Regions from separate parts of the Bacillus sp. JJ1562 genome, predicted to be linked through region 1. Evidence: riboswitches for the same ligand, from Rfam matches in the RefSeq annotation. Region 1 holds a riboswitch; each other region holds the start of a gene.
What was found. Region 1 has a riboswitch for thiamine pyrophosphate ahead of tenA (thiaminase II). Riboswitches for the same ligand answer to the same signal wherever they lie in the genome.

Region 1 (7,688 bases):
AAGAAGCCAAAACATGTTTAAGTTGGCTTCTTTTTTGGGTTAAACTAGGCAAAAAAGAATATAACAAAAATATTTTTTAAAAATGAAATGAACTTTTTGGTTGCCTCATTCGTACTACAAACGAAAAATAAAGATAATCAAATTTTCTTGGGGGAGAATTCATTGCATGGATGAAAAGGAACTAATTCGCAGTGCAAAGCGTGGTGACTCACTCGCGTTTGCGATGCTTTTTAAGGAGCATTATCCTTTTTTAGTAAAATACTTAATAAAAGTTACAATGAAGCCTGATATTGCCGAAGACCTGGCACAGGAAGCAATGATGAAAAGTATGGAAAAAATCAAAATGTATAACGGAAAAGCAAAATTCTCCTCATGGCTCATAACAATTGCGACAAACTTATACATTGACGATCTTCGAAGAAAGAAACGCGAACAAAACTATCAGCATCAGGAACAAGCATTACGCAAAATGAAATGGCAATTTGATAACCATTCTGAGGATTGGAATGATGTTCTTAACGCTTTAGGAAGGCTTTCTGATGAAATTCGGATTCCAATTGTTCTAAAACATTACTATGGCTATTCATATGAAGAAATAGCAGATATGCTTCATATCGCCCTTGGTACTGTTAAATCGAGAATACATAACGGAATCCAAACAGTAAGAAAGGAGTTGAGACCCAATGAAGAAAAACAAGCTATTCCTATTAAAGAACGAACCACAACATGAAGAAGACATAGAAACGGTTCAAGTCATAAATGAAGCACTTGCAAAAATAGATAAACATTTTTCGGTTTTCACTCCTGATTTGCGAGCTTTTGAACAAATGGTAGCAGTTGAACAACAGAAAGAAAAGAAGAAATTTAGACGGGATTTAACTGCCTTTATCTTGATTGCATTATTCATTATGACAGGTTTAATCACCGCATTTTTCAAACTGCCGCTTGTCTTTATCGTCATTCAAGGGATCGCAACAATTAGCTTCCCGATTTATAGCCTCTATCGATATCGAAAACGGGTGATGCGTACATGAAAACGGATGATATCAAATTCTGGATATTAATAGCCATCATCCTACTTATTCAAAGCTTTTGGTTATTTTTAGACGCAAGAAAGCGGGGGCATAATTACTGGTTTTGGGGAATATGGGGATTAATCCAAGCACCAATGCCGATCGTTTTTTATTTCATAGTTGCAAGAAAAATTTATCGACGCGGAGCAGGTAGAGAATGATGAGAAATATTGCGAAATATATTGTATTGATGATAGCCATTGTTGGACAAATAGTAGGAATTGTATTTTTGTTCATTGATATTTCAAAGGCGCTGATGTTCTATGCGTTTTACATGGTTGCCATTGTTCTATTATTTGCTTTATTAGTTTGGGAACGAAAACGAGAAAAAGTGGAGGATGACGAAAATGATTATCGTGACTACTGATTATGTACCCGGAAAAGAAGTGAAAGAACTAAAAGGATTTGTTAGAGGAGGAACTGTTCAGTCAAAGCATATTGGAAGAGATATTATGGCTGGATTGAAAACAATTGTTGGGGGTGAAATTTCAGATTACACTGAAATGCTGGAGGAATCCCGTCAAAAAGCAATTGGACGAATGGTAGATGACGCGAAGGCAAAAGGAGCAAATGCTGTTATTGCGATGCGTCTACAAACCTCATCTGTTATGCAAAATGCATCTGAAATTATCGCATATGGTACGGCAGTATATGTTGAATAGTAAAAACTGCAACTTTCAAAAAAGGCTTTTATAAATCGTATCTTCATGTTAGGATGGTACAAAGGAAAATATTTAAATATTTTAGTAGTTCCACTAGGGGTGCCTTAATAGGGTAATAATATTTTGTTAGGTCAAATACCTACGAATCTATTACTGAAGGCTGAGATTGAGGATTGAATTTTTTCATGACCTCAAGACCCTTAGAACCTGATCTGGTTTGTACCAGCGTAGGGAAGTGGGGAAACGGTCAATATGTTTTTTTATGCCTAAATCCAAACCACTTTCTTTACACTGCGTAGAGAAGGTGGTTTTTTATTTTGCTAATAACAATAAAGGGAGGAAAAATGAAAATGTTATTTTCAGAGGAAATTAGAAGAGAAGCAAATCAAATATGGGAGGCAAGCTTTGAGCATCCATTTGTAAAAGGAATTGGGGATGGTTCATTACCAATCAAGTGTTTTCGATATTACGTAAAACAGGATGCCTATTATCTTACTCACTTTGCAAAGGTGCAGTCATTAGGGGCAGCGAAGGCCGAGGATTTACATACGACAAACAGGATGGTAATTCATGCACAAGGGACCTATGAAGCCGAGTTATCCTTGCATAAAAGCTTTTCAAAGAGACTTGGAATCACGGATGAGGAGCGACATAACTTTAAGCCGGCACCTACAGCTTATGCATATACATCACATCTGTATAGGGCGGCATATTCTGGACATTTAGGTGATATTATTGCAGCTTTATTGCCTTGCTATTGGCTATATTACGAAATCGGTGAAAGGCTTCAAAGTTGCAAACCAGAAGAACCGATCTATCAGGAATGGATTGCTGCCTATGGTGGTGATTGGTTTAAAACCCTTGTTGAAGAACAAATTGATCGGATAAATGAATTAGCAGAAAAAGCAACGCAAGCAGACCGGAAACGTATGAAGGAACATTTTATCATTAGTAGCCAGTACGAATACTCCTTTTGGGAAATGGCCTACCGTTTAGAAAACTGGCCGGTTCAACACAAAGTAGAAGCATAATAGTCTACGAAAAAAGGAGAATTCTTCATGAATAAAGGACTAAAACTAACTGATATTTTGGTTACAATTGTAATTGCAATTGCATTCGGAATTGTTTATATCATTTGGGGCTCTTTGTATTATATTGTAAAGCCAATTGGGTTACATGCTGATCAGTTTCTATATGGTATGTGGTTTATTGCAGCGATTATTGCATACTTAGTTATTCGTAAGCCGGGAGTTGCCTTATTAGCAGAGATTGCAGCAGCCTCAGGGGAATTTATATTAGGGTCTCCATGGGGCCTAACTGTTCTTTTTTACGGTGTTGTTCAAGGGCTGTTTGCTGAAGCTGTATTTATGATATTTCGGTATAAAAGATATAATCTTGCTGTTGTTGTGTTAGCAGCTTCAGCATCTTGCTTAGGGTCTATAATTATGGATTTTGCTTATGGTGAAATCGTTGACTTAGCTACGTGGAATCTGGCTTTATTCCTAGTTGCTAGATTTGTAGGATCCATCCTATTTGCCGGTTTATTTGCACACTACCTTGTAAGAGTGTTAGAGATGACGGGAGTAACAAATCTTGTACGCCCACTATCGAAAAATGATTTTGATGCACTTGATCAAAAATAAAAGGGTGTCGAAAATGGAATCAATTACGTTTGTTGAAAAACTTCGATTAAAATTTCCGGGAGATGAGTCCTTACTTTTTAAGGACTTAACTTGCCATATTAAAAAAGGTGAGAAGGTTTTACTTCTTGGACCTTCAGGGTGTGGGAAATCAACACTCCTTCAGGTATTAAGTGGGATTATTCCGAACTCAGTTGAAGTACCAATGAAAACGGAATGCTTGCAGGTCCCATCAGAATGGGGTTATGTCTTCCAAGATCCTGATTCCCAGTTTTGTATGCCGTTTGTTGATGAAGAACTTGCATTTGTCCTGGAAAATCTAAAAATTCCTAGGGAACAAATGGAAGAGCGTATTAAAAGATATCTAAACCAGGGTGGGTTGGACTTAGAAAACATCCATACAAGCATTCAAACTTTGTCTGGGGGAATGAAACAACGTTTAGCCATTGCGGCAGTGTTGGCGCTAGTTCCTGATGTATTATTTTTAGATGAGCCAACAGCAATGCTTGATCCTGATGGGACAAAGGAGATTTGGGAGGTTATTAAGGATGTCGGGCATGATAAAACGTTGCTAATTGTCGAACACAAGCTTGATCATGTCCTTGAGATTGTGGACCGAATTATTCTTTTTAATGCTGAAGGAGAAATTATTGCTGATGGTAATAAGATAGAAATCTTATCCAATTTTGAAACGATCATGCGAGAGCAAGGGATTTGGTATCCAGGTGTCTGGGATCACTTTGTTCAAGACTTTGAATGGGTGCAACAAGAAAGTCCCGGCATAGATAATACTCCAGTTATTAGCCTTAAACACTTCAATGGGTATAGGCAGAAGAAGGAAAAAATTTGTGTGAATGATGTCAAGATTCACTCAGGAGAGTGGATTGTGATAAAGGGGAAGAATGGTGCTGGAAAAAGTACATTACTAGACTCACTGATGCAGTTTATTAAAACGACAGGTCACTATTCGCTATATGGGAATAACGTAAAAAATGGTAAGCGATTAAATGAAATGATGACCTTTGTTTTCCAAAACCCTGAGCTGCAATTTGTCACAAACTCTGTTTATGAGGAAATTGCATATTCCTTACGAGTTGATAAAAGAGATGAACAAGAAATCACAGCCTCGGTAGAGGAACTTTTACAAATTTTCAGTCTCACAAATCATAAAAACAAACATCCTTATCAGTTGTCGATGGGACAAAAAAGAAGATTAAGTGTAGCAGCCTCAATCGTAAGAGGTCAGCAAATTCTTTTGTTAGATGAACCTACATTTGGACTTGATTCAAAAAATACATTTGCACTCCTAACATTATTAGAAAAATACAGACAAAAGAACAAGACGATTATGATGGTTTCTCATGATATAAAAATTGAGATGTATTTTGCGACAAGGGTTTGGACGATTGAAAATGGTAAATTGATAAAAGATCAATTGGCTAAAAGGCAATTGTCAACCTTAACATCGTAACAGTGTAATGGGAGAAAGGAATATACAAATGGAACTTTCAAGTAAAATAACATGGCTTCATAGAACTAACCCAAGTGTAAAGCTGTTTGTATTGGTCAGCTTATGTATAGCTGTATTATTTATTGATAATCTTTATCTACTCATTCATACTTCGTTGGTCGTATTTATCTTATTTTTTGGTTTCACGGGACATTCGTTTAAAAGAATCATTTTACTTACGTTACCATTTTTCCTCATCTTTCTCTCAACCTCATCATCTATGATTCTATTTGGAAAAGGAGAAATGGTATTGTATAAGTGGGGACTGATTACAATATCAGAGGAAAGCATATATAAAGGATTAATTGTGGGATTTCGAGGAATTATTTTTGCGGGGCTTGGCCTGACCTTTGCATTAACTACAAGACCTGTTTTCCTTTTTTATTCTTTGATGCAGCAACTAAAGATGCCACCCAAATACGCATATAGCTTTATGGCGGGATTACGATTAATTCCTATTATGATAGAAGAGTTTCAAACAATACAAAATGCGATGCGTGTTCGTGGGGTTGAACGTCAAAAAGGGCTGCAATCTATCTTTTTTAAACTAAAAGCTTATTCAATTCCCTTATTATCGCAAAGTATTAGACGTGCTCATCGAATTGCGGTAGCAATGGAGGCAAAGCGATTTTCGAACCAAAAAAAACGAACCTTTTACTATGAGCTTACTCTATCCAAATACGATATGATTTTTATCCTATATTTTATGCTTATGTTAAGTCTTGGATACTATTTCTCCATTCAATTCTAACGATATATCATCAAGCTGCAAAACAATAAATGATATACCGCAAACGGCATAAACGATATATCATCAAGCCGCAAAACGATAAATGATATACTGCAAAGAGCATAAACGGTATATCATCCAACTGCAAAACGATAAATGGTATATCGCAAACAGCTTAAACGGTATATCATCCAACTGTAAAACGATAAATGGTATACCGCAAACAGCATAAACGGTATATCAACCAGCCGCAAAACAATAAATGATATACCGCAAATGACATAAACGGTATCACCCAGCCGCAAAACGATATATTTGATGAAAGCTAAGATGTCTTGATACTTCATTGAAGGGAATAAGATGTGTTACGATATTTTCAAGATTAAGGATAAAAAATTTGAATTGAAGATACATAGGAGTTTTAAGGAAGGAATGATCGAGTTGAATGAACGCTATTCTCGGCAAGAGTTATTTACCTCAATTGGAGTCCAAGGGCAACAGAAAATTAGAACGAAACATGTTCTTATAGTCGGTGCAGGTGCACTAGGTACTGGAAGTGCTGAGGGGCTTGTACGTGCCGGCATCGGTAAGCTGACAATCGTTGACCGTGACTATGTAGAATGGACAAATCTACAGCGACAACAATTATACAGTGAAGATGATGCGATCAATCGCTTACCAAAAGCGGTTGCAGCAAAGGAACGATTAGAAAAAATAAATTCAGATGTTGATATTCAGGCACATGTAATGGATGTTTCCATTCAGGAGATTGAAAATATTATTGAGGGCGTAGATTTAATAATCGATGCAACTGACAATTTTGATATAAGAATGCTCTTAAATGACGCATCACAAAAATACAACATCCCATGGATTTATGGGGCATGTGTTGGAAGTTATGGGATTAGTTATGCAATCCTGCCAGGGGAGACACCTTGTCTTCATTGTCTCCTTGAAACCGTACCTATGGGAGGACTTACTTGTGATACGGTTGGAATCATTAGCCCAGCTGTTCAAATGGTAGTTGCCTATCAAGTAACAGAGGCACTCAAATTATTGGTTGAGGATTACTTTGCACTGCGAAAAAAATTAGTATCATTTGATTTATGGAAAAATCAACATACTGCGATTAAGGTTGATCGCGTGAAAAAGGAAGGCTGTCTTTCCTGTGGAACAAATCCTACCTATCCATTTTTATCCTTTGAGAATCAAACAAAATCAGCGGTATTATGTGGAAGGGATTCAGTTCAAATACGACCTAGTGAAAAAATTGAAAGAGATTTAGAATCTATCGCAGAACTATTAACCGAGCAAGGTGGAAAAGTCGAAAAAAATCCATACTTATTATCATTTACAAAAGGTCCAAACAGAATGGTTGTATTCAAGGACGGTCGGGTCCTCATTCATGGAACAAAGGATCTATCCGAAGCAAGGAGTTTGTATCATCGATATTTAGGATAATTTCAAGTTGACTAGGTCAAAATACAGATTCACAAAATGTTCATTCCTTTGACAAAAAACTGCCTAAATATTGAACCTGATTTTTCCACATTTGATGATACTCTTATACCATAGAATAGATAATGGGGGAGTTATTGTGGAGGAATTATCAATTACATTTAATATTGCGGCAGCTTTAGTACTAGTGTTCTTTATAGGTGCAATTATCATCGAATCATAAGAAAAATCCACGATTACCTCGTGGATTTTTTGGTGTCTAGCTCCTGCGCCTAGCCCCTCGAGGTCACAAGCCAATCCATCAAGAAGGTCAAAGAGCAACCTTCTCGCTGGCTCGTCTTGTGCTTGTCGGGGCTGATCAAGGCGCATGCACTTTTCTTATTAATCTGCTGTATTAACCATAATTCCTGCCACCTGTTGAAGGCGAGCATAGAAGGCCTCTGCCGCATCACTAGTAAGGCCGGTTTCCTCGAAGGCTTCTTTCATACAGCGAAGCCAAGCTCTTGCGCGTGTTGGGGTTACCTCAAAAGGCATATGACGATATCTCATTGCCGGAGCTCCAAATTCATTACTATATAATGTCGGTCCTCCTGTAAATTGTGTTAAGAACAAATA
Region 2 (7,688 bases), on a different contig from region 1:
CATCTATTTCATCCTCCACTTATAAGAGACTATTAAAAATATTTGGTTCTACACAAAATAAAATTTCATCCGTTAATTCTGCGTATTCCGAACGTTTTTTACCATCTGCTGTATCGCGTGCAATCCCCTCAATGTGTTTGATCACCGTTTTGAAAAAGTAATTCCCTTCTTCCAAATCTGAGAGTACCGAATCAATATCAGCTTCTTTTAATTCCACTTTTAAATCCATTATCGCTCGAACATTGTTGACATTGGCTTTTTTCAGCGTCTCAAATATCCCGATTAATTTTGGTTTTGGTCCAAATAAAAATTTAGCAAGCTGTGCTTTTTTATGTTCAATACAATAAGTGTTATAAATCTGTTCAACCGATTTAGTGTAATGGACTACCCCGCGAGTACTCATTGTTTGAATAATCGACGGGATCAAATAGTAATCCGAGAGAAGGAATGCCCCTTGGGTTATCACATTATTACTTGGTGGACAATCAAATAATATATAGTCATATTTACATTCAAGCCCCGTACTCTGGAAAAATTGCTGGAGCACAATAAGGTCTTCAAAATCATCTCTTAATCTTGAAGCGATATGATCAAGGCCACCATTTGTATAAAAAAGATTAGATGGAATGAAGTGGATTTGTTCTGGAGTTTGTTTGATCAAACTTGTCGTATCAATCGAATATTTTAAATATGGGTATTCTTTACATTGCTCCCACAAATCATAGACAAAATTTAGACTTTCATTGAATTCAAGCTGTTCAAGGTTTCTATCAATTCTTGTCAGACAAATTTCACTCAGCGAACATTGTGGATCTAAATCAATTAAGAGCACCCTCTTTTTTGCCTCTGCTAGATGAAGAGCAATCTGATAAATACTCGTAGTCTTGCCCACTCCTCCTTTGTAATTCCCAACAAAAATCTTTTTTCCTTCAGCCACATGCTGACCCCCTCAGAAGTATTCAATCAAATGCGCCTTGGCGTACTTGCGCCCAAATTTTTTCGGGCTTGCTCGAAAAATTTCAGTTAAAAATCGCATGTCTCCGCCGGTGGCTTTAACTATATTCAGTCAAGGCTTTAATCCACCACTCAATGTATACTCTTTTTACATTCATTAACACTTATAAAAGTAAGGGACTTCTGCTGAATATAGTTAAATTTATTAGAGAAATCGGAAAATATTCTTATTTCAGGAGTCATAACTTTTGCTTATGTAAATTTATAAAATTTTTATAATTTTCTAATATCAAATATTACTATATGATAAAAGTAATCAATCATAATGGGGGTTAAAGGATGGACATTAAAAATGATGTTAAAAAGCAATTTGGTCGTAGTGCTCACAACTACGTAACTAGCGAAGGTCATCGGAAAGGTGGAGATTTACAAACATTAGTTGCATTGGCTGACGCTAAAGGAACGGAACTGGCACTTGACATTGCTACTGGTGGTGGTCATACTGCGAATGCCCTCGCTCCCCTTGTAAAAAAGGTTACAGCTTTCGATTTAACACCGGAAATGTTAGCTGCTGCGGAAAAGTTTATTAAAGGTAATGGTCATTCCAACGTTGAATTTGTTGAAGGGGATGCTGAAAAACTACCATTCTCAGATAAAGCATTCGATATCGTGTCTTGCCGGATTGCACCTCACCATTTTCCTAATATTAACAGATTTGTAAGTGAAGTATCACGTGTTTTAAAAACAGGCGGACAGTTCTTGTTAGATGATAATGTGGTTCCTGAGAACGATGAATTTGATGAGTTTTATAATACAGTTGAAAAAAAGAGAGACTATAGTCATTTTCGTGCTTGGAAAAAGTCCGAGTGGTTTCAAATGTTAGAAAATGAGGACTTTGAAATCCAAGAACTCTATCGATTTGATAAAACATTTGAATTTGAGAGTTGGTGTGACCGCATGCATTTGACAGATCACGAGAAGGACGAACTAACCGAATACATGCTAAACGCTTCCGAAAAAATCAAACAAAAGTTTCGAATTCAAATCGAGAATAATAAACTTAAATCCTTCCAAGGGGAAGCGGTTGTGCTAAAGGCAACAAAACTTTAGGATTAAAGTGAAGGGATTCCTCCACTTTTTTCATATCAATTAGGAGGTGATAGTTTTGTTTAAGGATGAAGTAACAAAGTTGATAAAAATCGAATATCCAATAATCCAAGCCCCAATGGCAGGTGGTGTTACAACTTCAGAATTGGTGGCTGCTGTTTCAAATTCCGGTGGTTTAGGAATGATTGGTGCAGGCTATATGACTTCTACCCAATTACGAGAACAAATTAGGGAAATCAAGCAATTAACAACCAAACCTTTCGGGGTCAATCTATTTGTTCCAGTTGAATTTGAGGCAAAAGAAGATGAAGTTAAATCAGCTAATCAATTACTTAACCCGATTCGAGAAAAATTGAATTTATCTCCAAAAGATTATGATGAAATCCCCTCATTTCATCATGCTCTTGAAAAATATGTTGAGCAAATCAAAGTTGTCGTTGAAGAAAAGGTCCCTATTTGTTCCTTTACATTTGGACTTCCTTCCAAAAACGTAATCGCGGAATTAAAACAACATAATATCGTTTTAATGGGAACAGCAACAACCGTTAAAGAAGCAAGCGAAGTTGAAAAAGCAGGCCTGGATATGGTAGTCGTTCAAGGCAGTGAAGCTGGTGGTCATCGCGGAAGCTTTATCAAAGGAGAACAGGAAAACTTAGTCGGGTTAATGTCACTTATCCCACAAGTTGCTGACAATGTAAGTATTCCAGTTATTGCTGCTGGTGGAATTATGGATGCTAGAGGATTAATGGCTTCCATTTGCTTAGGAGCACAGGCTGTTCAAATGGGAACAGCTTTCTTAGCTTGTATTGAAAGTGGAGCACATCAAGTACATAAACTTGCGATCCTTAATGCTTCAGAAGACGAAACGGTTATAACCCGTTCATTCTCTGGTAAGTGGGCACGCGGACTCGCCAACCCCTTTATTTTTAACATGCAGCAATATGAAAAAGATTTGCCGGATTTTCCGATTCAAAACTCTCTTACTCAGGATATCCGAATAGCTTCAGGTTCACAAAATAACAAGGATTTCATGTCCCTTTGGTCTGGACAAAGTCCGAGGTTATCGAAAAATCAAAGTGCAAAAACATTGATAGAATCGATCATTTTAGAAGCGAAAAATTTAAAGCAGTGAATTTCTGTTGAAATCCACTGCTTCGTTTTTTTTCAGTTCTTTAAAGCATGGCAATGGTTCAGCGGTCCACTTCCCTTTCCAAGGTCAAGTCCCGCTTCTAATGCTCCTGTAATATATCGTTTTGCTTCTTGAATACTTGTTTTTATATCCAAGCCTGCTGCTAAATTACAAGCAATCGCTGACGATAGCGTACAACCTGTGCCATGAGAATTCGGGTTATCAATACGTGATCCTGGGAACCATGTGAATTCCCCATTGCTATATAAGAGATCATCCGCGGTATCCTCAAGATGACCTCCTTTGATTAAAATGCCCCCCTTATACATTTCGGACAATTTTTGGGCGGCCACTTGCATGTCTTCCTTCGTGTGAATCTCCATTCCACAAAGCGCCTCGGCCTCGTGAAGATTTGGTGTAATAATAGTAGCAAGCGGAAATAATCTAGTAATAAGAGCATCCATCGCCGATTCAGTCAATAGTCTACTTCCACTTGTAGAAATCATAACTGGGTCCAAGACAATATTTTGAGGTTGAAATTCTTCTAGCTTCTCAACGATTTTATGAATAATTTCTGGTGAGGACACCATCCCTATTTTTACACTGTCAGGAAAAATATCAGTCATAATGCAATCAAGCTGTTGGCCAACAAATTCCGGCGAAGAATCAAGCACCCCGTAAACACCTGTTGTGTTTTGTGCAGTGAGAGCCGTGATAGCACTCATTGCATACATTTTATGGGCAGTGATTGTTTTAATATCCGCTTGAATCCCCGCTCCCCCACTACAGTCAGAGCCAGCAATCGTCAGTACCTTTTTCATTATCCTTCACTCCTATTGTTAACCATTTCAGTTGAAAGTTCTTTTAATTTTGTTGTTGCAGCGGTGATGTCTGACTGTGCAAAGATCGCCGATACAACAGCTACTCCGTCTACGCCACTTCCGGCTAACTCTAAAATATTCCCTTTATTAATTCCACCGATTGCAACAATTGGAATCGATACGCTTCTGCAAATTTCTTGGACTGTTTCAAATGTCATCGGCTCTGCATCGGACTTGGTGCTCGTTGGAAATACAGAACCAATCCCGAGATAATCAGCTCCCGCTTTTTCAGCAGCAATAGCTTGCTCCACATTTTGAGCAGACACACCGAGAATTTTATCTGGTCCAATCAACTCTCGGACTTTTTCAACCGGCATGTCCTCTTGACCAACATGCACGCCATCTGCATCACAAGCCCGCGCAATCTCGACATTGTCATTAATAACAAATGGAACATGATAGAAATCAGTTAGCCTTTTTAATTCAATTGCTTCCTGTAAAAATTCATCATATCCGAGACTTTTTTCTCTGAGCTGTAAAAAAGTAATTCCACCCTTTAGTGCAGCTTCTACTTGCTCAACTAAAGATTGATTGCCTGTCCAGGCACGATCGGTTACTGCGTATAATAGCATTGCATTTTTATCGATTTTCAATGTTCATCCCACCCTGAAGTAATGTAAAGTCTAGTTTGCTCATGGAATCAATCAAATACGTTCGAAATGATGAAGTTCCACCATTTAATTCTTCTACTTTTTGATGAGCTAATTCACCGCAATATCCCATCGCGCTCACTGCAGCGGCCGTACTTTTTAAAATTTCCTGAGGATTTGCCCCACAAAAAGCAGCAACAACGGATGAAAGCATGCAGCCTGTCCCCGTTATTTTGGACATCATTTGATGACCATTTCTGATTGCATAAGCTTCTTCCGTATCTGCAACGATATCAATGGCACCCGTGATCGCAATAACAGCTCCTGTTTGCTTACTTACCACTTTCGCAAATTGAACCATTTCATCGAGATTTCCTTCATTGATGACATCTTCAGCTGCTGCATCAACACCTTTTGTATTTCCACTACCGGCATGTACGGTTTTTATTTCTGATAAATTACCTCTAATAACTGCAAACTGAACCTCTTTTAAAAGGCGATAAACCGTATCAGTTCTTAATCTAGATGCACCAGCTCCAACTGGATCTAAAACAACAGGATGCCCCAATCTATTTGCAGCTTTTCCTGCTAAAATCATGGATTCGATCGTTCTTTCATTTAATGTCCCGATGTTAATCACAAGCGCGCTACAAATGCTTGTAATATCCTCCACTTCCTTTGGATCATCCGCCATAATCGGGGATCCCCCACAAGCAAGAACAATATTTGCAACGTCATTCACCGTCACATAATTTGTAATATTATGTACAAGCGGTGTGTTATTTCTTACATTTGATATGATTTGCTCAAACATCTATTAGCCTCCTAAATAATCAAATGCGCCTTGGCGGATTTGCGCCCAGATTTTTTCGAGCCTGCCTCGAAAACTTTCCTTTAAAAATCTGTGGCATCCGCCGGAGGCATTTTTTTATTCAACAGGGTTTAAGCCCTGTTGAATAAAAAATGCGGTATACCTGATTAAGATATACCGCATGAATACTCATACTTACGCACATTCCCTACGTTGGCATTATCCAAATCAGGTTAAGGGTCAAAGCTACATTTCGCCTACTCTCAGCCCACATTGTGTGAGCCCCCCTGTTACTATTCAATTCACTTTATTATAGCACATCAAATTTATCTGTCATTCTTTTTGAAAAGTTTAGTGGGACCAAGGGGACGGTTCTGGTGGTCCCACATTTTTAGGTACCGCGGGAACCGTCCCCCTCGGTTCAAAAAAGTTTTATTGCTTTCGTCACAACAATAGTGTACGATACATAGTATAAATCAAATACTGTATGACATATAGTAATAAAAAATGAGGTGGGTGAATGAGTAACTTATTAAACTCATTAATGACAGAGCTTAGAAGAGGAACGTTAACACTAGCGGTATTAAGTCAATTACGAACCCCTCAATATGGATATTCACTTGTTCAATTATTAGAGGGTTCAGGAATTGCGATTGACCAAAGTACCTTATACCCCTTGCTTCGCCGCCTGGAAAAGCAGGAATTGGTGACGAGCAGCTGGGACACATCTGAAAGCAGACCCCGTAAGTACTATGTGTTAAGTGAATACGGGCTCGAAATCTTTTTACAGCTAAAAAAGGAATGGATTCAAAATTCAAAAGAGCTTTACAGACTATTAGAGGGAGAGGAAGATTATGAATCTGATTGATATCTACATTCAGGAGGTTACAAGAAGACTACCTGAAAAAATGCGTGACGATATCGCACTTGAATTACGTTCAACCATCGAGGATATGTTGCCAGATGACTATAATGAAGCAGATGTAAAAACTGCACTAGAGAAATTAGGGAGCCCAGTAAAATTGGCTAATAATTATCGAGACCGGCCAATGTATCTAATTGGTCCACGTTATTTCGACGTGTATGTAAGCTTATTAAAAATGATTTTACCGATTGCCGCAGTAGTTGCACTCATCTCGACGTTTGCTGAATATTTTATCGGGTATCAAGGTGAGGAAGCCATCATTAATGTAGTTTTGGACTTGATAGGCTTCGGTATTTGGAAAATAATTGAGGTTTCGATTCAAACTTTCTTTTGGTTCACGCTTGTGTTTGCCATGATAGAAAGAATCGATAAAGGAAAAGATAACCAGCCACTAACAACCAGCCTACAAAAATGGACTCCTGATGATTTGAAATATATCGCCTATATCCCTAAGAAAAAGAAGATCTCAAAATGTGAAGTATTTGGTGCTTTATTGTGGACAGCAATTTGGGCAACCCTTTATTTTTATGCCAACCAACTTCTAGGTATCTATGAAGGGGGAAATGATGGTCTCGAATTTGTAACACCCGCTTTAAATCAAGAGGTTTTACTTTCATTTTGGCCCATCGTTCTAGTTGTAATCGGTTTGGAAGTAGCATTAGCCCTATATAAACTAATCATAGGACAATGGACGAAAAGAATGGTGATCTACAATACTACCATTCAGGTGTTTTCAACCATTTTATTCATCGTAATCTTCATAAATCCTAACATCTTAAACCAAGATTTCACCTCGTATATGACAGATTTATTTGGCATCACTGATAATCAATTTACAATATGGCTCATTGCTACAGTACTCATTTCAATAATTGTTTCAGCAGCCATCACGATATTTGATGGGATTCGCAAAGCCAACATTCGATAGGAACCAAGGGACCAAGGGGACGGTTCCCTTGGTTCTTCATTTTTACCACAACCTTCTTAATGATTAGTTGTCCTAATCTTTTTTCAGGGTGCATATAGATGAGTAGTAGATATGGGACAAAGGAGTTTGGTAACTTTGAATAAATTTTTGGCTGCGATTGGTATTGCTTTTATCATATTCGTTACCGGTGTTATTGAAGCGGATGATGTCTTCGAATACAAAAATGCCATTTCTGTTTCTGGTCTTTCTTCTGATGAAGAAGTAACTATAAATGCAGAAGAGAAAAACGTGATCGAGGGACTAATTCCAGAATTGGAAATGCAGTTCGTTGACACAGAGGTTGTCAACGGAAATAAAGTCGAA
Region 3 (7,688 bases), on a different contig from region 1:
AAATGAGAGAGATTTCGGTATTAGTTGCGGATGATGAGAAGGAAATTGCTGAATTAATCGCCATCCATTTAGAGAAAGAAGGATACCATGTTATTAAAGTATCGGATGGACAAGAGGCTGTTCGGATTGTTGAGAATCAATCGATAGATTTACTTATTTTGGATATTATGATGCCGATAATGGATGGATATGAAGTAACAACCCGTATTCGCGAACGGCATAATATGCCTATTATATTTTTGAGTGCTAAAACATCTGATTTTGATAAAGTGCAGGGTCTGGTAATTGGAGCAGATGATTATATGACCAAACCATTCACCCCGATCGAATTAGTTGCTCGGGTAAATGCCCAACTAAGACGTTACATGAAGCTAAATCAGCCAAAAGTAGATACATATAATAAAACCAGTGTGGAATATAGTGGATTAGTTATTTCCCCTGATCAACGTACAGTTACTCTATATGGAAAAAGCATCGATCTCACTCCGAAAGAGTTTGATATTTTGTATTTACTAGCGAGTCATCCAAAGAAGGTTTTTAGTGTAGAACATATTTTTCAAAGAGTATGGGGTGAAGCATTCTATGAAGCTGGTAATACTGTTATGGTTCATATACGTACACTTAGGAAAAAACTTGAAGAAGATAAACGGAAGGACAAATGGATTAAGACAGTATGGGGAGTAGGGTATACATTCAATGGCTAAAATGATGTCCAGTTTTCGTTCCAAAATGGTGTTGTTATTTGGTTTAAGTATGTTTCTCTCAGGCATTATAACTTATCTAATCTTTAAAGGTCTGCAATACTATTATCACACGAATGCCCAATACGGAGACCCTTTGGCTCAGTTTCGTAATGCTCTAGGAAGGTTTGGAGACTTTACTCTCTTTTTTATTATATTTATTTTGCTTTCTTTCCTATTTTTCTTTATCCTTACTAAGCGTTATTCTACTTATTTTAAAGAGATTTCAAACGGAATTCACTACCTCGCACGTGGCGATTTTAGCCACCAGGTACGTATACAATCAAGAGATGAGTTAGGAGAAATTGCACGAGATATTAACTTGGCAAGCGAAAAATTACAAGAAGCGATTCAACGAGGAGATTTTTCGGAAAGCAGTAAAGATCAATTAGTTGTAAATTTAGCTCATGATTTGCGCACTCCACTTACCTCTGTTTTAGGATATTTGGATTTGCTCCTAAAGGAAGAGAGCTTGACTCAAGAACAAGTTAGACATTTTTTAACGATTGCTTTTACTAAGTCTCAACGTTTAGAAAGGTTAATTGAGGAGTTATTCGAAATAACTAGAATGAACTATGGAATGCTTCCGGTAGACAAAAAGAGAATAAATGCAACGGACCTACTTAATCAATTAATGGAAGAATTGTATCCTGTTTTTGAAAAAAATCATTTGAAGTCTCGGATGAATTGTGCGACGCATTTATATATTATGGGTGATGGGGATCTACTAGCACGTGTATTTGAAAATCTTTTAACTAATGCAATTCGTTATGGCTATGATGGTCAGTACGTTGATATTAACGGTTTTATAGAAGAAGATGATGTGGTTATTCAAGTAGTGAATTATGGAAATAGTATTCCACCTGATGAATTGCCGCATATTTTTGATATGTTCTACACAGGAGATAAAGCTCGGACTCATAGAGAAGATAGCACAGGTCTTGGTTTGTTTATTGCGAAGAATATCGTTGAGCAACATAGTGGATTGATTACAGCCAAAAGTAGTTTAATCCAGACCGTTTTTGAAGTTCGATTACCAATGGAAAGTGAAACTTAAACATTTAAGAAAAATTTAAGATTTACCCCACTCTTTTTTTAAACAGTTTTCCCTATTCTTTAAGGGTAATGGAGAATAAGGAGGAAGCTAAAGGATGAAGAAGTGGGGTTTTTTATTCGTTTTATTAATGTCCTTGGGTTTAATTTTTATTAATATTGAATCGTATTTTGAACCCAAAGTAGCAATACACCTACATAAGGATATTAAAGTAGGGGGAAGAGGGACTTCTGAAAAGATTCAAACTATAGAGATTACAGAAGACCATATTTATCAAGGAAATCTGCTTTTGGTCAACAAAGTTTATCCGGTACACCAAATGAGTATTACATCCGATGTCATCAATCTTTTTACACAGAATGAGTTAATAGATGGATACGAATTATTAAATAGCGACATAGATTTGTCAACAGACTTAGTAGGCAAATTTTCGAAGATGGTTGCTGCTGCAGAAAAAGAAGGTGTGAGTAATTTTATCATTACTAGTGGTTTTCGGAATTTTGCTGAACAAAGTGCACTTTATCAAGAGAAGGGTTCTGCATATGCCTTGCCAGCCGGTTATAGCGAACACAATCTAGGTTTATCACTAGATATTGGCTCCACTCAAAATAAAATGGCTGTGGCACCTGAAGGAAAGTGGATCGAAAAAAATGCTTGGAAATACGGGTTCGTTTTACGATATCCCGAGGATAAAGTAGATATTACTGGAATACAATTTGAACCGTGGCATATTCGATATGTCGGTTTACCACATAGTGCGATAATGAAGGAAAGGAATTTTGTTTTAGAAGAATATTTAGCATTCTTGAAAGATGAAAAACACATTACTGTTAGAATGAATAATAAAAAATACACGATTACATATTACCCTATTCCTGAAATCAAGACGATTGACCTACCAAAAGATCGATACTTTGAGATTTCAGGGAACAATATGGATGGAGTAATTGTGACTGGTTACTAAGAGAAAATGCAACTCATACCCTAGTCGGTAATTGAACCTAGACTGCAAAAATTAAGAAGCCTAATTTCGAGAAAATTAGGCTTCGAATTTTTTAAGTAAATACCTCCAGGTGTTACCTAGGATTTTAAGATCCTACCAGACCTGTTAATGGGCTACTCGCTACCGCGTAGTCTTTTTCTTCAATCCGTCCTGCTTCATATCCTAATCTGCCTGCTTCCAATGCAAGTTTCACAGCACGTGCCATTTTTACAGGATCCTGTGCACCAGACACAGCCGTATTTAATAGTACTCCATCTGCGCCAAGCTCCATCGCATAAGCGACGTCCTTTGGAGAACCGATTCCTGCATCAATAATGACAGGCACCTGGGATTGTTCGATTATAAATTTTAAGTTTAATGGATTAATAATCCCTCTACCCGAACCAATCGGGCTTGCTCCTGGCATAATTGCATGAACACCCAGATCTTCTAAACGCTTTGCAAGCACCACGTCATCTGAGGTGTACGGTAACACAATGAAACCTTCATCGAGAAGCATTTCCGAAGCCTTCAACGTTTCGATCGGGTCTGGTAAAAGGGATCTGTCATCTCCAATGATCTCAACTTTAATCATGTCACATAAGCCAGATGCCTTAGCCAGTTTCGCAATTCGAACAGCCTCTTCAGCCGTTTTTGCTCCTGCTGTATTTGGTAGAAGTGTATATTTTGTTAAGTCTAACTGCTCTAAAAAATTGGGTTGACTTTCTTCAAAAATATTCATTCTTCTTACGGCAAACGTTAAAATTTCGGCATCCGATACCTCTACAGCTTGCTTTTGAATTTCAAAAGACGGGTATTTTCCTGTTCCTAGTAAAAGCCTAGATTTGAATGTACGATTTGCTATTGTTAACATATTATCCTCCTCCTACAAATTGGACGATTTCGATGACATCACCATTTGCAAGATTCATCGTTTTATAGTCGTCTTTTTTAATAATATCCTCATTGATTTCTACAATCGCAATCCGGTTTTGCAACTTATAATGAGCTAAAAGCTTTTCCACTGAATTTACTTCTTCAGGGATTTCTACTTGCTCTCCGTTAAGCCTAATTCTCATTTTTCTCACCTCCTAAATCATGGCTGTCTGCCTTCGATCGATACGAAATGCATCAATCCATTCTTGATTTACCTCGTTATTCAGAATTAGATCACGAATCATTTTCCCAGTTGCAGGTGCAAGGAGAATCCCATTCCGAAAATGGCCACAAGCAATAAAAATCCGCTCCTCTTCTGGATGTCTGCCGATAAATGGAAGCCCATCAAATGTGGTAGGTCTTAAACCTGATGTAAAACTGTCAATTTTCCAATTGGTAGAGGAAGGGAGCATAGCTTTTGCTATATTAATCAATTGTTCAACACTTTGAAGGCTAACTGATTCGCTCCAATCATCCTGAATCATCGATGCACCAATTACAAGTTTGCCATTATTTCTTGGAACGATGTAGGATTTATCGTGAAACAACGTGTGTTGTAGAAACGGCTTCTCGTGCTGAACTATGATGCTTTCTCCCTTTACAGGTGACAGTTTTTCAGAGATTCCTAGATTCCGAAAAAGCCTATTACTATAAACCCCTGTAGCAATAACGATATGTTTTGTATGAATATCGCCATTTGCTGTTTTCGCAATGTAGCTGTTTCCATTTTTCTCGATTCCATAGACGTTACTGTTTTCAAAAATCGATGCACCTAGCACCTGTGCGCTATTTGCAAAGGCTTCACAAGTATTCGTCGGAATCACGTTAACATCGTCTGCGATATAGGCTGCACCTAAAACATCATTGCTAATTTCAGGTTCCATTATTTTAACTTCTTCGTGATTCACCCATTTTACGGTTGGTTGTTTTAGGAGTGAATCTAAGTTGCGCTTATCTCTCTCTGTGAATGCTAGCTTTAAAATTCCACCCGTCCTATAGCCAATGTCAACACCACTTAATTCATACAGTTCATCCTTCAGCAGGTTGTATTCAAGTTGGCTTGATCTTGCAAATGGGAAGAGAAGAGAGAAATCTCCATCACTTTCAGAATGGGCACCCAGCATGCCAGCAGCGGCCTTCGTTGTTTTTTCTCCAATTAGTCCTCTGTCAAATAGTGCAACATCCATCTGTGCCTTTGCTAAATAGAAAGCAATGGAGCAGCCAATAATTCCACCACCTACAACAATTACTTCATATTTATTTTTCATATTTTATCGCCTCAAAGAATTTTTTTGTTATCGAATAAGGCTCAGCAGCTGAAAAAATACTGGACATGAACGCGACTCCATCTGCATCAACAGCTTGAATAGACGGTATTGTTTTCAACGTAATGCCACCAATTGCATAGACAGGTATGTTAAGTTCATTTTTTATATGTAAAATCGGTTCAACCCCATTCGGAGGCAGTCCTGGTTTGCTATTCGTTTGAAAGCAATGCCCATATATGACATAATCTGCTCCATTTGCTTCGGCTTCTTGTGCTCTTTTAAGTGAATGAACACTGCAGCCAACCCTTAGGTGAGGGTATCGTTGTTTCACCATTTGTACAGGAAGTCCATGCTCAGGTAAGTGAACGGTAGGGATGCCCATACATAACGCAACGTCTAAGCGGTCATTAATCATAATCTTTTCTTTCTTCACACCGTTATTGAGTAAATATTCGATTAGTGTCAATAGCTCCCGGACTGACTTTGATTTTTCCCTAATTTGTACAAAATCAATTACATCTTTGATAGCAATAATTTTTTCAGCGACAGCTTCTAAAGTTTGTTGATCATCCGTCACAGCAATTAATTTCATCAGATTTCTCCTTTTCGTCTAACAACTTGTAGCGTAAAAAGGGAATAGAGCGGTTAAAGCACAACAAAAAACCACTCTCCAATGCAGGAAAGTGGTTGGGTATTATACACAAAAAAGCAATTGCCTTAACCACATCCCTACGCAGGTACAAGCCTGTTCAGGTAATGAGGGTTTCAAAGTACACTACTTTTTTCTCAGCCCTTATCAAGGGTTCCCCTAGTGAAAAAACGAAATATTAACTTATATAATAAAATTAACACAATTAAGATAAAATGAAAAGGTATATGTTTCCAATGGGTCAGAGGGACAGGTTCCTTGTCCCATTTTTTACAAATGCTTCAGTGGGAGAGATGGATGTACTGTCCACAGATGTTTAACCAAATGACTCATCCCATTCAAAAACCCTTGATTGAACTCTACTTATCACCTAAAATGAAATAATCTACAGACTGCCTGAGTCTATCTAAACGGATCCAGGTCTATTTTGCATGCTAGAAAGGAACAGCAAGACATGAATTCATCTGAGTATTTTTATAGATTTTTAGAACCCGTATCCAAAGAATTGGCGTTTTTAGCGGGTGAATTAGAGAATACAATCTTTTCAAGTCCACGTACAATGTTAACTCATTCAAGGGTACTCGTTGAAAATATTCTTCAACAGGTCATGGAATATGAAAAAATGAAAGAAGAGCCTCGTATAACATTAAAGGAAAGACTAACTATATTGGAGAGTGAAGGGATTCTTACAACGGAAATAAGAGATGCACTTCATTTAGTTCGACAACTTGGTAATCAGGCCTCACATGACAAAAGAAAATTTCGTTATTCTGAAGCACTTTTATCATGGGAAGCAATCTACAAGATTGTAAGATGGTTTGTTGAAGTGTATACCTCAGTATCAATTGAGGTCCCGGAATATCAGGATCCAACCACTCCGAAGGAAGAACGTTATGATATTACCGAATTGGAGCTCCGTTTGAAATCACTAGAGAATATATTAATTGCATCTATGAAAAAGGGGACTTCAGGTAACGAAGCAAAAGATGAGGTTGCCATTACAACATCTGCTGTACCTGCAAAAATGGCTGAACCAGGTTACACAACAATTCGAAATATTGAATATAAAAGAGACTCGCTTGAAGTTCCGTATTTTCTCCGGGATGCCTTTTTATTACCACAAAGATTTGATAAATCCGAGACCTTTTTAATCAGACTAGGCGCAGAGCAGCAAGCTCGAATCATGAGCGAATTACCCAGTAATCTCGAAGACTTGCATAAGCATGTGAAACGGTTTAACGAAAACAATGACAAACAATTTTTTGGCGAACTGAAAATCTTTATTGAAGAAGAAAAGATTCGTAGAAAAGTAATCTTAGAACGCCCAGGAGAACTCTTCTTATTTTATAAAGCGGATTACATCATCTTAACAGATGCACTTAAAAATATCCCACTTACCAAAGAAGAATTCACAGGCATACCAAGCCTCATTAAACAATTAAATGAAGACGGGATTCAAACTGTTGGGCAGCTTCCGAAAGAGTTAGTGATATTAGGAAAATATAAGAATGTTGGAGTTGTGAATGTGGGGAGGTTGTTTGAGCAGTTGAAGGGGAAGTAAACAGGATTCCTGTCTAATCGCAAAACTACTTACAAATGTTTGTAAACCAATTATAATGCATCCAGACTGGGTGCATTTTTTGGTAGCGGCAGTAAATCTGGAATAGTGACAGTATTTTTCAAATAGTGGCAGTATTTTCGTAATTGAGACAGTAAATCTATAATAGCGACATTATTCCAACGCACTCTCAATAAACAGTTAGAAATCCAATTTACATACTAAACTTTTTTATCAATTTAGGTTTGTTTTTTAATCCTCTAAAGTCACTAAAATCCACAATACTCTCACAATTCATGTCAAAACTCTATAGATTCGACAAACATAATATATAGCTTACTAAAAGTTTTAAAAATTACGTCTATTCACTCGAAAAAAGAAGGAAATTCTTATTTTTTGACGAAATTATAGAACAATCCTTTTGAAGGCGATTTATCCCTCATAATTTTTCCATTAGTGGTGGAATAAATTATTCGACTAAATCAAAAAGCTGATCGTAGA
Region 4 (7,688 bases), on a different contig from region 1:
GCACATTAGTACCTACTCCAGGATATGCTTTTACATAGCCTTGACGTTCCATCGGTCCGAAGTATGTTAGTAATGCATTTACATCATTTGGGAAAGTGTAAACAGAGTCATTATTTGATCGTCTTAATGCTCCTGCTGTCATCATGTCAGTTCCAGGAGCTCGACCAAGCCCTAAATCAAGGCGATTTGGATAGATGGTCGCCATTGTTCCGAATTGTTCAGCCACAACTAGTGGTGAATGGTTGGGTAGCATTACACCGCCTGAACCAACTCTGATTTTTTTTGTATGCTCTAAAGTATGTTTAATTAGAATGGGTGTTGCAGAACTGACTAACGTTGGTGAATTGTGATGTTCCGCAATCCAATATCGTGTGTACCCCATTTTTTCAGTAGCTTGAGCTAAATTAATCATTGCATCTATAGCGTCTTTCTGATTTTGCCCTTTACGAATTGGTGCAAGATTTAGAACGGAGACTGGAATATTTATATTTGTCATTTGCATTGTCCTTTCTTCCATTTTTCTTAAGTACTATCTTATCAACTAAGGAGATAGAAACAAACTTTCCTGCTTACACCTATTAAATCATCATTAGCATCTTTGATTTTGTCTACTCCTCTAATTTCGTTACTTTCACCCTCCATATCATGTGATCAAATCCTTCACCCCAGTAATCCTTTAAAACATAATCAGGATTACCAAATTTGTTCTTCCAAATTTTTTGTGCATTCTTATAACCACTATCTAAACAAATATCCTCTATGTTTTTATTTATTAAAGCTGCAAAAAGTGATTGTAACAGCCTATTTCCAATACCTTTCCTTTGAAAGTCCGGATGAACAAATATAGTTCCTACCTCAACAAAATCACATAAGGCACCATTCGTACTTTTACAAATTATGCTGCTTACAGGACCATATTCGATTGTTCCAACTATTATATCGCCATAGGTGGCAATTAGAAAATATCGGTTCTGACCGTCACTTTCATAATCACTTTGTAAATAACTCTTTTTAGTTTCAATTTCTTCGTCAATATCCTTTGTTAAATGACCTATTCCTTCCTTTTCAAAAGTGTCCATAATGACATCTCTAAAAAAGAGATGAAGCTCTTCCAGGTCTTCGACTTTAGGCCTTCTGATTTCTATATTTGTCACTTAGCCGCCCTCCAATGGTTTAAAATTTCTCCATTAACCTTACTAAAATACTCGCATCCAAAATTGGTCATACTAACCAAATGAAGATTTTCAACATGGGAGGTTTATCTGTTGGGACATTCGTGGTTCTCACTTATTCCTTTTTTAATTGTAATCGGAATGGCGATTTGGTTAAAGGATATTTTACCTGGACTCGTTTTAGGGTTGTTAGTTGGCGCGATTCTTGTTACATCTGATGTATTAGGTGGAACCCAACAATCGATTACATACATTGTGACAACTTTATCAGATTCAACCAATATCAAAATCATTAGCTTTTTGTATGTGTTTGGTGGTTTAGTTGGTATGATGAACATCTCAGGTGGGATCAAAGGCTTTACGGAATGGATTGGGCAGAAAATCAATAGTGAACGAGGGCTCCTAGGGTTAATATGGCTAACCCTCCCTTTTACATTTATGATGCCAATGTTTCGGATAATGATGATTGGACCCATTATCAAACAACTAATTAATAAAATGAACCTATCAAAACAAAAGGTTGGCATGACATTAGATATTTCAACCGAATCAGTAATCGTACTTTTACCTGTTGCAACTGCATTCGTAGGATTTATGGTTTCACTTGTTGAAGGTGGGATTAAAGGGCTTGATTTAGGAATGTCCGCCTATGAGGTTTTCCTGTTAAGCATCTTGTTCAATTTTTATGCGATTGTGATGCTTCTTATCGGAATCATTCAAACATTTTGGCCAACCAAAACAAAAACAAAGACTAAGAATGATCATATTGAAGAAGACCATGAGCACGAGTTTCATCGTATTGGGATAAAAAAAGAGCTTTCACTTGTAAAAGCTCAGCCGTGGAATTTAATCTTTCCAGTATTTTTACTTTTAGGATTGTCACTTTATCTTTTATGGGAAGACGGCAGATCACTAGGGGCTCAAACAGTTTTTGAGGCTTTTTCAATGGCTGATGCAACTTTTGTGATGCTATTGGCGGTATTCATTACTCTCATTTTTACATTCATCTTTTATGTGATACGAAAACAAAAATTACATGAAATTATGTATCATTTTTACGATGGTGGAAATCAAATGATGCAAGCGATTACCCTTCTTATTCTGATATGGGCCCTGACATTATCGGCTGAGGAGCTAGGGTTTTCTGCATTTATTAGTTCAAGCTTAGGTTCATTTCTACCTGGCTTTTTAACTCCTGCGACGATTTTTCTAATCGGCTCAATTGTTGGATATTTTATTGGATCTTCATGGGGAACATGGGGGTTATTTATGCCACTTGGGATTGCGTTGGCCCTTTCGACTGGTGCCTCCATCCCTCTAACTGTTGGGGCTGTTTTTGCAAGTGGTGCTTTCGGAGCATTGACTTCACCACTCGGTGATACAACGATTACAACAGCATCGATTTTAGATATGGAACTTGTTGAATATGCACAATACAAATTGAAGCTCTCAGCAATTGGAGGCGTAATTGCCATTATACTATTTGTCGTTGGTGGTTTACTAATCTAAAGAAGACTAAACGAAAATTGTTTAGTCTTCTTCTGGTTTTATAAGTTTCGTTGTTGATATGTTTTAAAAGCAGGGCTTTTTAATACGATTCCAACAATGATAAATCCAAAAATAGAGCCAGCAATTGAGCTGAAAATAAATGCCGGTATGAAACCAAAAAGGGCTGCATCCTGACCAAGAATGAGTGTGGCGATAGGATAACAAGCTATAGCACCTAACAATCCTGTTCCGATAATTTCACCAGTCATTGCCATTGACGCTTTCTTCGTTTTTGAATATAAAAACGCTGCTAAAAACGCTCCTATCATACTTCCGGGAAAGGCAAACAATGAACCCGTTCCTAGCATGTTTCTGAGTAATGATACTGAAAAAGCTTGAAGAACTGCGTATGCTGGGCCTAAGATTACGGCTGAAAGTACATTAATAAAATGCTGCATGGGAAATACCTTTGTAAATCCGATTGGTATTGCAAACAAATGGCTTGTAACAGTTCCAATCGCGACAAGCATCGCAGTTATTGTCATTTTTAATGTTTTACTCATTATAAATCCCCCTATGATTGTTTAATCCATTACTAATCCACCATCAACGACTAGATTCTGTCCTGTTACGCCTTTACTCCAAGGGGATGCAAAGAAAAGGACCGCATTTGCAACATCCTCTGGCGTCGTGACTTTTTGAAGTGGTGTAGAATCCTTGATTAATTGGAAAACCTCTTCAGAAGTTGCAGAGCTTGCATCTGTCGTTTGAAGCAATCCCCCTGAAATCATGTTAACGTTTATTCCATATGCTCCAAGGTCTTTTGCCATATTTCGAGTGAATCCTAGAAGTGCTGCCTTGCTTGTATTGTAATCATGATAAGCGACAACAGGGTTTTGAAAAAGATTTGTACCAATCGTAATAATTCGACCAAAGCCTAGCCCCTTCATGTCAGAAACCGCGGCTTGGGTTGTATGTAAAGCTCCTCGGATTGCACCCTCAAGCTGTGCGTGATAATCAGTCCATGAGATATCCTCTGCGTTTTTTCTTGCGATTGGGTCAAAGCGGAAATTAATTAAGGCATTATTAACAACTGTTGTTATAGGTTGATCAAAATGCTTTCTCGCTTCAACAAATAAGTTCTGTACTTGTTCACGATTCCTCACATCGGCATGAATCGCAAGCGCATTTTCACCAATTTCTTCTTTTAGAGAATGAGCTTTAGCTTCACTTTTGAAATAATTAATAACCACCTTTGCCCCTTCATTAGCAAAAGCTTTTACAATTTCCTTTCCTAATCCACGTGCACCACCGGTAACGAGAATAACCTGATTTTGTAGTAACATTCTAGTAGCCTCCTAATAAAGTAGATAAGAAAAACGCAAAAAGCCAGATCCACATAAATGGACCTGGCATAAGTAGCAAGATAAAATGGAAGTTTTCCACTCTACTTTCCTCCGCCGGTATTACCCGGATCAGGTCCAAAGGGTTAAAAAACGTCCGTTTTTCTCTCAGCCCAACCGGGCACCCCTAGTAGTTTGCGAATATTCTTTTTATAAGCATAGTATGTTCATGCAAAAATGTAAAGGTATTTGATGAACCACCCTTAAATATATTTACTTCCCTCTCTAATACTTAACTTCGACAATGTTGTTTCATTTATAAATTGACGTACTGAATCTGGATTTGTCTTAGAATACTCTCGTAAGGCCCAGCCAATTGCCTTTTGGATGAAAAATTCCTTACTATTTGCATTGGCAGTTATGTATTTGTAAAGGTATGTTTCATTTGTTTCTTCTTTATATTTTAATTGAAACAGAATCGATGAACGTTTTAGCCATATGTTGTCACTGCATGCCCACTTTTCAATCTTATCCTCTATTATACTAGGTGTTTCTATTGCGATTTTGCCAACTAAATGTGGCGCAAGAAGATCAACCGTATCCCACCAAGATTTTGTGGTGATGAGATTTTCAATAAATGCCAAATGGCTGATGTTTATTTTCTTTATCGATTTGACTAAGTAGTCCTGGGCAGCATATTGATATTCTCGTTCATCCTTCATCCACAATTGATTTACAAGCTCAAGATTAATTTCTTGTCGTAAAATACCTGTTTCTTTATAGAAGTCGCGCGTTAATTGCCTTCTTAACGGTGTTTTTATTCCAAGGAATGGGAACAGGTTTTTCATATAATTTTGCATCGGTACTGCATTTCCATCATTGCGATTTTTTTCAAATAATTCTACGAGATAATTTAATTCGTTCATGAGTTGCTCCCTTATTAATCTTTTCCTTTATTGTACTTCATGTCCTTATTTAGGCAAAATAAAAATACTATCTTTTCTATGTAAGTTTACGTAGGAAAAGATAGTATTTTAACCTTATCAAATACGCATTGGCGTATTTGCGCCTGATTTTTTTCGATCATGCTCGAAAAATTGCCTTTGAAAAATCATGGCATCCGCCGGAGGCTTAACTTTATTCAGCCAGGGTTTGCACACTAGAACAAATTAAATATTCATATTCTTCCATATGACTACCTATCTGAGTTGGGACTACTGATGAATAAAGTTATTGCATTTTAATAGGAGTTACGACTGCAAATAGGTTTTCTGTTGGATTGTTAAGATTGACTTCGATTACTTTGTACCCTTCTTTGTCCTTGTAATCATTTGTAACTGGTGTTTTAATCTCGTTGCTCATTTTCATTTACTTCCCTTCTAACTAATTCTCACACAATAAGTAGTATATGATGGGAAAACATAAATGTGCTTACTTTATAAAAAAATTATTACCTTAATTTTTTAATGCTTCGTCACGAACACGGTCCAAAAATTCCTTTACTACATCATTGTTTGTATTTTTACTACTAAGCTTTAACATTGCTCTTCCGACAAAGTTTATTCCCTTGTTTTGTCCTTCGTAGATAAACTTGGTGTGTGACTCGTCAATTTTTAATAGTGTAAAAGATGTGGTAATTTCGAAGGCTTTCCCTAATACGAAGCTTGTTTGTTTTACCTTTTTATCTTTTGTATTTTCATATTGTGTAGTTTCGACTATGTAGGTTTCTACACGCTTTCCTTCTCGGTATTTCTGTTGGTGCTTTGCCCCAACCTCTACTTCTGTCTTCTCGATTAAGGTATGCTCCTCTACTTTCGGCATAATTTTCTTTATATTTTTATCAGAAAATAGATCCCATACCATTTCAATGTTCGCCTCGATTATTGTTTCTTCCTTCCATTCAATCATTTCTTTTCCTCCCTACCAGATGCGAGAAATTCATCAATCTCTTCTATTTGATGACGTAGTTCCGCAATTTCCTTTTCAATTTTATTTCTCTTTTGGACAAGTAAATGTTCTATATTTGTAAATGATTCATCATCCATGACAGAGATCATTTCTTGGATAGAAAAACCTAGTTTTCTTAGTTTATCTAACAGGACTGCTAAGAAAAAGCTTCCATCATCATAATAACGATATTTGTTTTTCGGATCTATATAAGCTGGTTCTAGAAGTTTAACTTCTGCATAATATCGCAAAGTTTCCTTACTTAATCCGGTTAATTCAGCAAATTCACTAATTTTATACATCCTCGTCCTCCCCTAATATCTTAAAGTATGGGGTGCACCACTTGGTCAACACTTTCATTAAAATTTTAAAAAGGTTGTCCTTTTAGTAGTTCTTATTAACAGATTTCTTATTAATATTTTATTAGTAGAATGTATTTAAAGAAAGGTCGTAGCTTGTTATTAAGTCTAACCATATAAATTTGTCTTCTACCTACTAGATTTCTTTTTATTTGAGCAACATGAGTAAAATCAATCCAGAAAAGCCATATTAGTATAATAATAAAAGGGAAAGGATGGAAGTTTATGAAGAAAGATGAACATTTGAAGAACCAGGTTCTTTATATTACAAATCCTGCTTACGATACATTACATTCAGAAAATCTTTTAGAGGAAAATGATGAAGAAAATCATCGCGAACAAATGGATATAGAAAAATAACATTAAAAAGGAGTACAATACAGTCATTGTTCTCCTTTGAGTCAATCAATCGATTGGTGTAATTTCTACATTTAAGACGCCAACACTTGGCGATGCACCTAACGCTTCAAACGCTTTACGGTGTAAATTGATTCGATTTGCTGGATATTTCTTCACCTGATCTATTACTGTTACAATTATATCTTGATTTGGAATAAACGACACATTTCGAATGCGTAATTGCTGACCACATTTAAATGGGCTATTTTCCCCTACCGCTACAGTCATGTTGTTATCATAGGACCATCCAATTTCACATTTTGTTGGTGTTCCGCCCCATGTCCAAGTAGCTTTTCCTAATATCGTTTCGGGATTTCGATTCGAATCCCATCCATAGTACGGTTCCGGGTACTGTGGCACGTATTGTTGGTAATAGTATTCATCATACATAGTCCGTGGTTCTAAGTATCCGTGACAATAAGGGCAATAATAACCAGTCGTATGTCTTGTCATCTCTTTCCTTCTCCTTTAAACCCATATTTCTAATTACTTCGTCTACTTAAATGTATGTAAAACGACTAGTATTGGTTCCTAATGGAGAGTGATACAAAGGTTTTATTACTGGTCCTGCAAGCGAAATAAATCAAGCAGGTCTGTTTTATTCGAAACTAGATCCTCTAATGTATACCCATATAACACATTTATGAATGCCTGTAATGCTTCGTTGAGGGCATGTTTTAGTTTACAGGATGGTGAAATGGAGCAATAGCCTCCTCCTTCTTTAAAGCAGTCAACGATATTAAAGTCGTCTTCTGTATTCGACACGACTTCCCCAATATTAATATCCTTCGGATGCATTGCAAGCCTAAAGCCCCCATTACGTCCGCGAATGGTTTTGATATACTCTAGTTTTCCTAAATGATGAATGATCTTCATTAAATGGTTTTTTGATATATTGTAAGCTTCTGCAATTTCTTGTATTGTGCATAATTCTTCTTCATTTTTCATAGCCAAATACATTAAAACACGTAAAGAATAAT

Region 2: linked by a shared signal. The riboswitch ahead of thiM (hydroxyethylthiazole kinase) and the one ahead of tenA (thiaminase II) in region 1 are both predicted to bind thiamine pyrophosphate.
Region 3: linked by a shared signal. The riboswitch ahead of V7097_RS15730 (thiamine phosphate synthase) and the one ahead of tenA (thiaminase II) in region 1 are both predicted to bind thiamine pyrophosphate.
Region 4: linked by a shared signal. The riboswitch ahead of V7097_RS14920 (3-oxoacyl-ACP reductase) and the one ahead of tenA (thiaminase II) in region 1 are both predicted to bind thiamine pyrophosphate.

Annotation. Positions count from the first base shown of each region.
Region 1 covers NZ_JBALOQ010000035.1:25,399-33,086, forward strand. The annotation lists gene sigY (RNA polymerase sigma factor SigY) at 167-730, shown strand; gene V7097_RS19420 (YxlC family protein) at 684-1,034, shown strand; gene V7097_RS19425 (sigmaY antisigma factor component) at 1,031-1,234, shown strand; gene V7097_RS19430 (hypothetical protein) at 1,231-1,440, shown strand; gene V7097_RS19435 (YbjQ family protein) at 1,421-1,735, shown strand; TPP riboswitch at 1,821-1,986, shown strand; gene tenA (thiaminase II) at 2,086-2,766, shown strand; gene V7097_RS19445 (ECF transporter S component) at 2,794-3,378, shown strand; gene V7097_RS19450 (ABC transporter ATP-binding protein) at 3,392-4,846, shown strand; gene V7097_RS19455 (energy-coupling factor transporter transmembrane component T family protein) at 4,869-5,636, shown strand; gene V7097_RS19460 (thiazole biosynthesis adenylyltransferase ThiF) at 6,057-7,076, shown strand; gene V7097_RS19465 (globin) at 7,455-7,688, opposite strand, start outside.
Region 2 covers NZ_JBALOQ010000046.1:2,059-9,746, reverse strand. The annotation lists gene V7097_RS21760 (hypothetical protein) at 1-3, opposite strand, end outside; gene V7097_RS21755 (ParA family protein) at 20-937, opposite strand; gene V7097_RS21750 (class I SAM-dependent methyltransferase) at 1,294-2,064, shown strand; gene V7097_RS21745 (NAD(P)H-dependent flavin oxidoreductase) at 2,120-3,193, shown strand; gene thiD (bifunctional hydroxymethylpyrimidine kinase/phosphomethylpyrimidine kinase) at 3,226-4,011, opposite strand; gene thiE (thiamine phosphate synthase) at 4,011-4,664, opposite strand; gene thiM (hydroxyethylthiazole kinase) at 4,651-5,475, opposite strand; TPP riboswitch at 5,660-5,771, opposite strand; gene V7097_RS21725 (PadR family transcriptional regulator) at 5,993-6,340, shown strand; gene V7097_RS21720 (HAAS signaling domain-containing protein) at 6,327-7,325, shown strand; gene V7097_RS21715 (hypothetical protein) at 7,461-7,688, shown strand, end outside.
Region 3 covers NZ_JBALOQ010000024.1:12-7,699, reverse strand. The annotation lists gene vanR (vancomycin resistance response regulator transcription factor, VanR-F/VanR-M family) at 3-704, shown strand; gene V7097_RS15755 (sensor histidine kinase) at 697-1,797, shown strand; gene vanY (VanY-A/VanY-F/VanY-M family D-Ala-D-Ala carboxypeptidase) at 1,892-2,758, shown strand; gene V7097_RS15745 (thiazole synthase) at 2,883-3,650, opposite strand; gene thiS (sulfur carrier protein ThiS) at 3,652-3,855, opposite strand; gene thiO (glycine oxidase ThiO) at 3,868-4,980, opposite strand; gene V7097_RS15730 (thiamine phosphate synthase) at 4,970-5,572, opposite strand; TPP riboswitch at 5,690-5,800, opposite strand; gene V7097_RS15725 (DUF4145 domain-containing protein) at 6,084-7,190, shown strand.
Region 4 covers NZ_JBALOQ010000022.1:146,559-154,246, forward strand. The annotation lists gene V7097_RS14900 (LLM class flavin-dependent oxidoreductase) at 1-496, opposite strand, end outside; gene V7097_RS14905 (GNAT family N-acetyltransferase) at 609-1,154, opposite strand; gene V7097_RS14910 (Na+/H+ antiporter NhaC family protein) at 1,266-2,681, shown strand; gene thiW (energy coupling factor transporter S component ThiW) at 2,720-3,223, opposite strand; gene V7097_RS14920 (3-oxoacyl-ACP reductase) at 3,245-4,006, opposite strand; TPP riboswitch at 4,096-4,202, opposite strand; gene V7097_RS14925 (DNA alkylation repair protein) at 4,267-4,929, opposite strand; gene V7097_RS14930 (hypothetical protein) at 5,234-5,371, opposite strand; gene V7097_RS14935 (SRPBCC family protein) at 5,459-5,911, opposite strand; gene V7097_RS14940 (MerR family transcriptional regulator) at 5,908-6,252, opposite strand; gene V7097_RS14945 (hypothetical protein) at 6,535-6,669, shown strand; gene V7097_RS14950 (RlpA-like double-psi beta-barrel domain-containing protein) at 6,715-7,161, opposite strand; gene V7097_RS14955 (RrF2 family transcriptional regulator) at 7,267-7,688, opposite strand, start outside.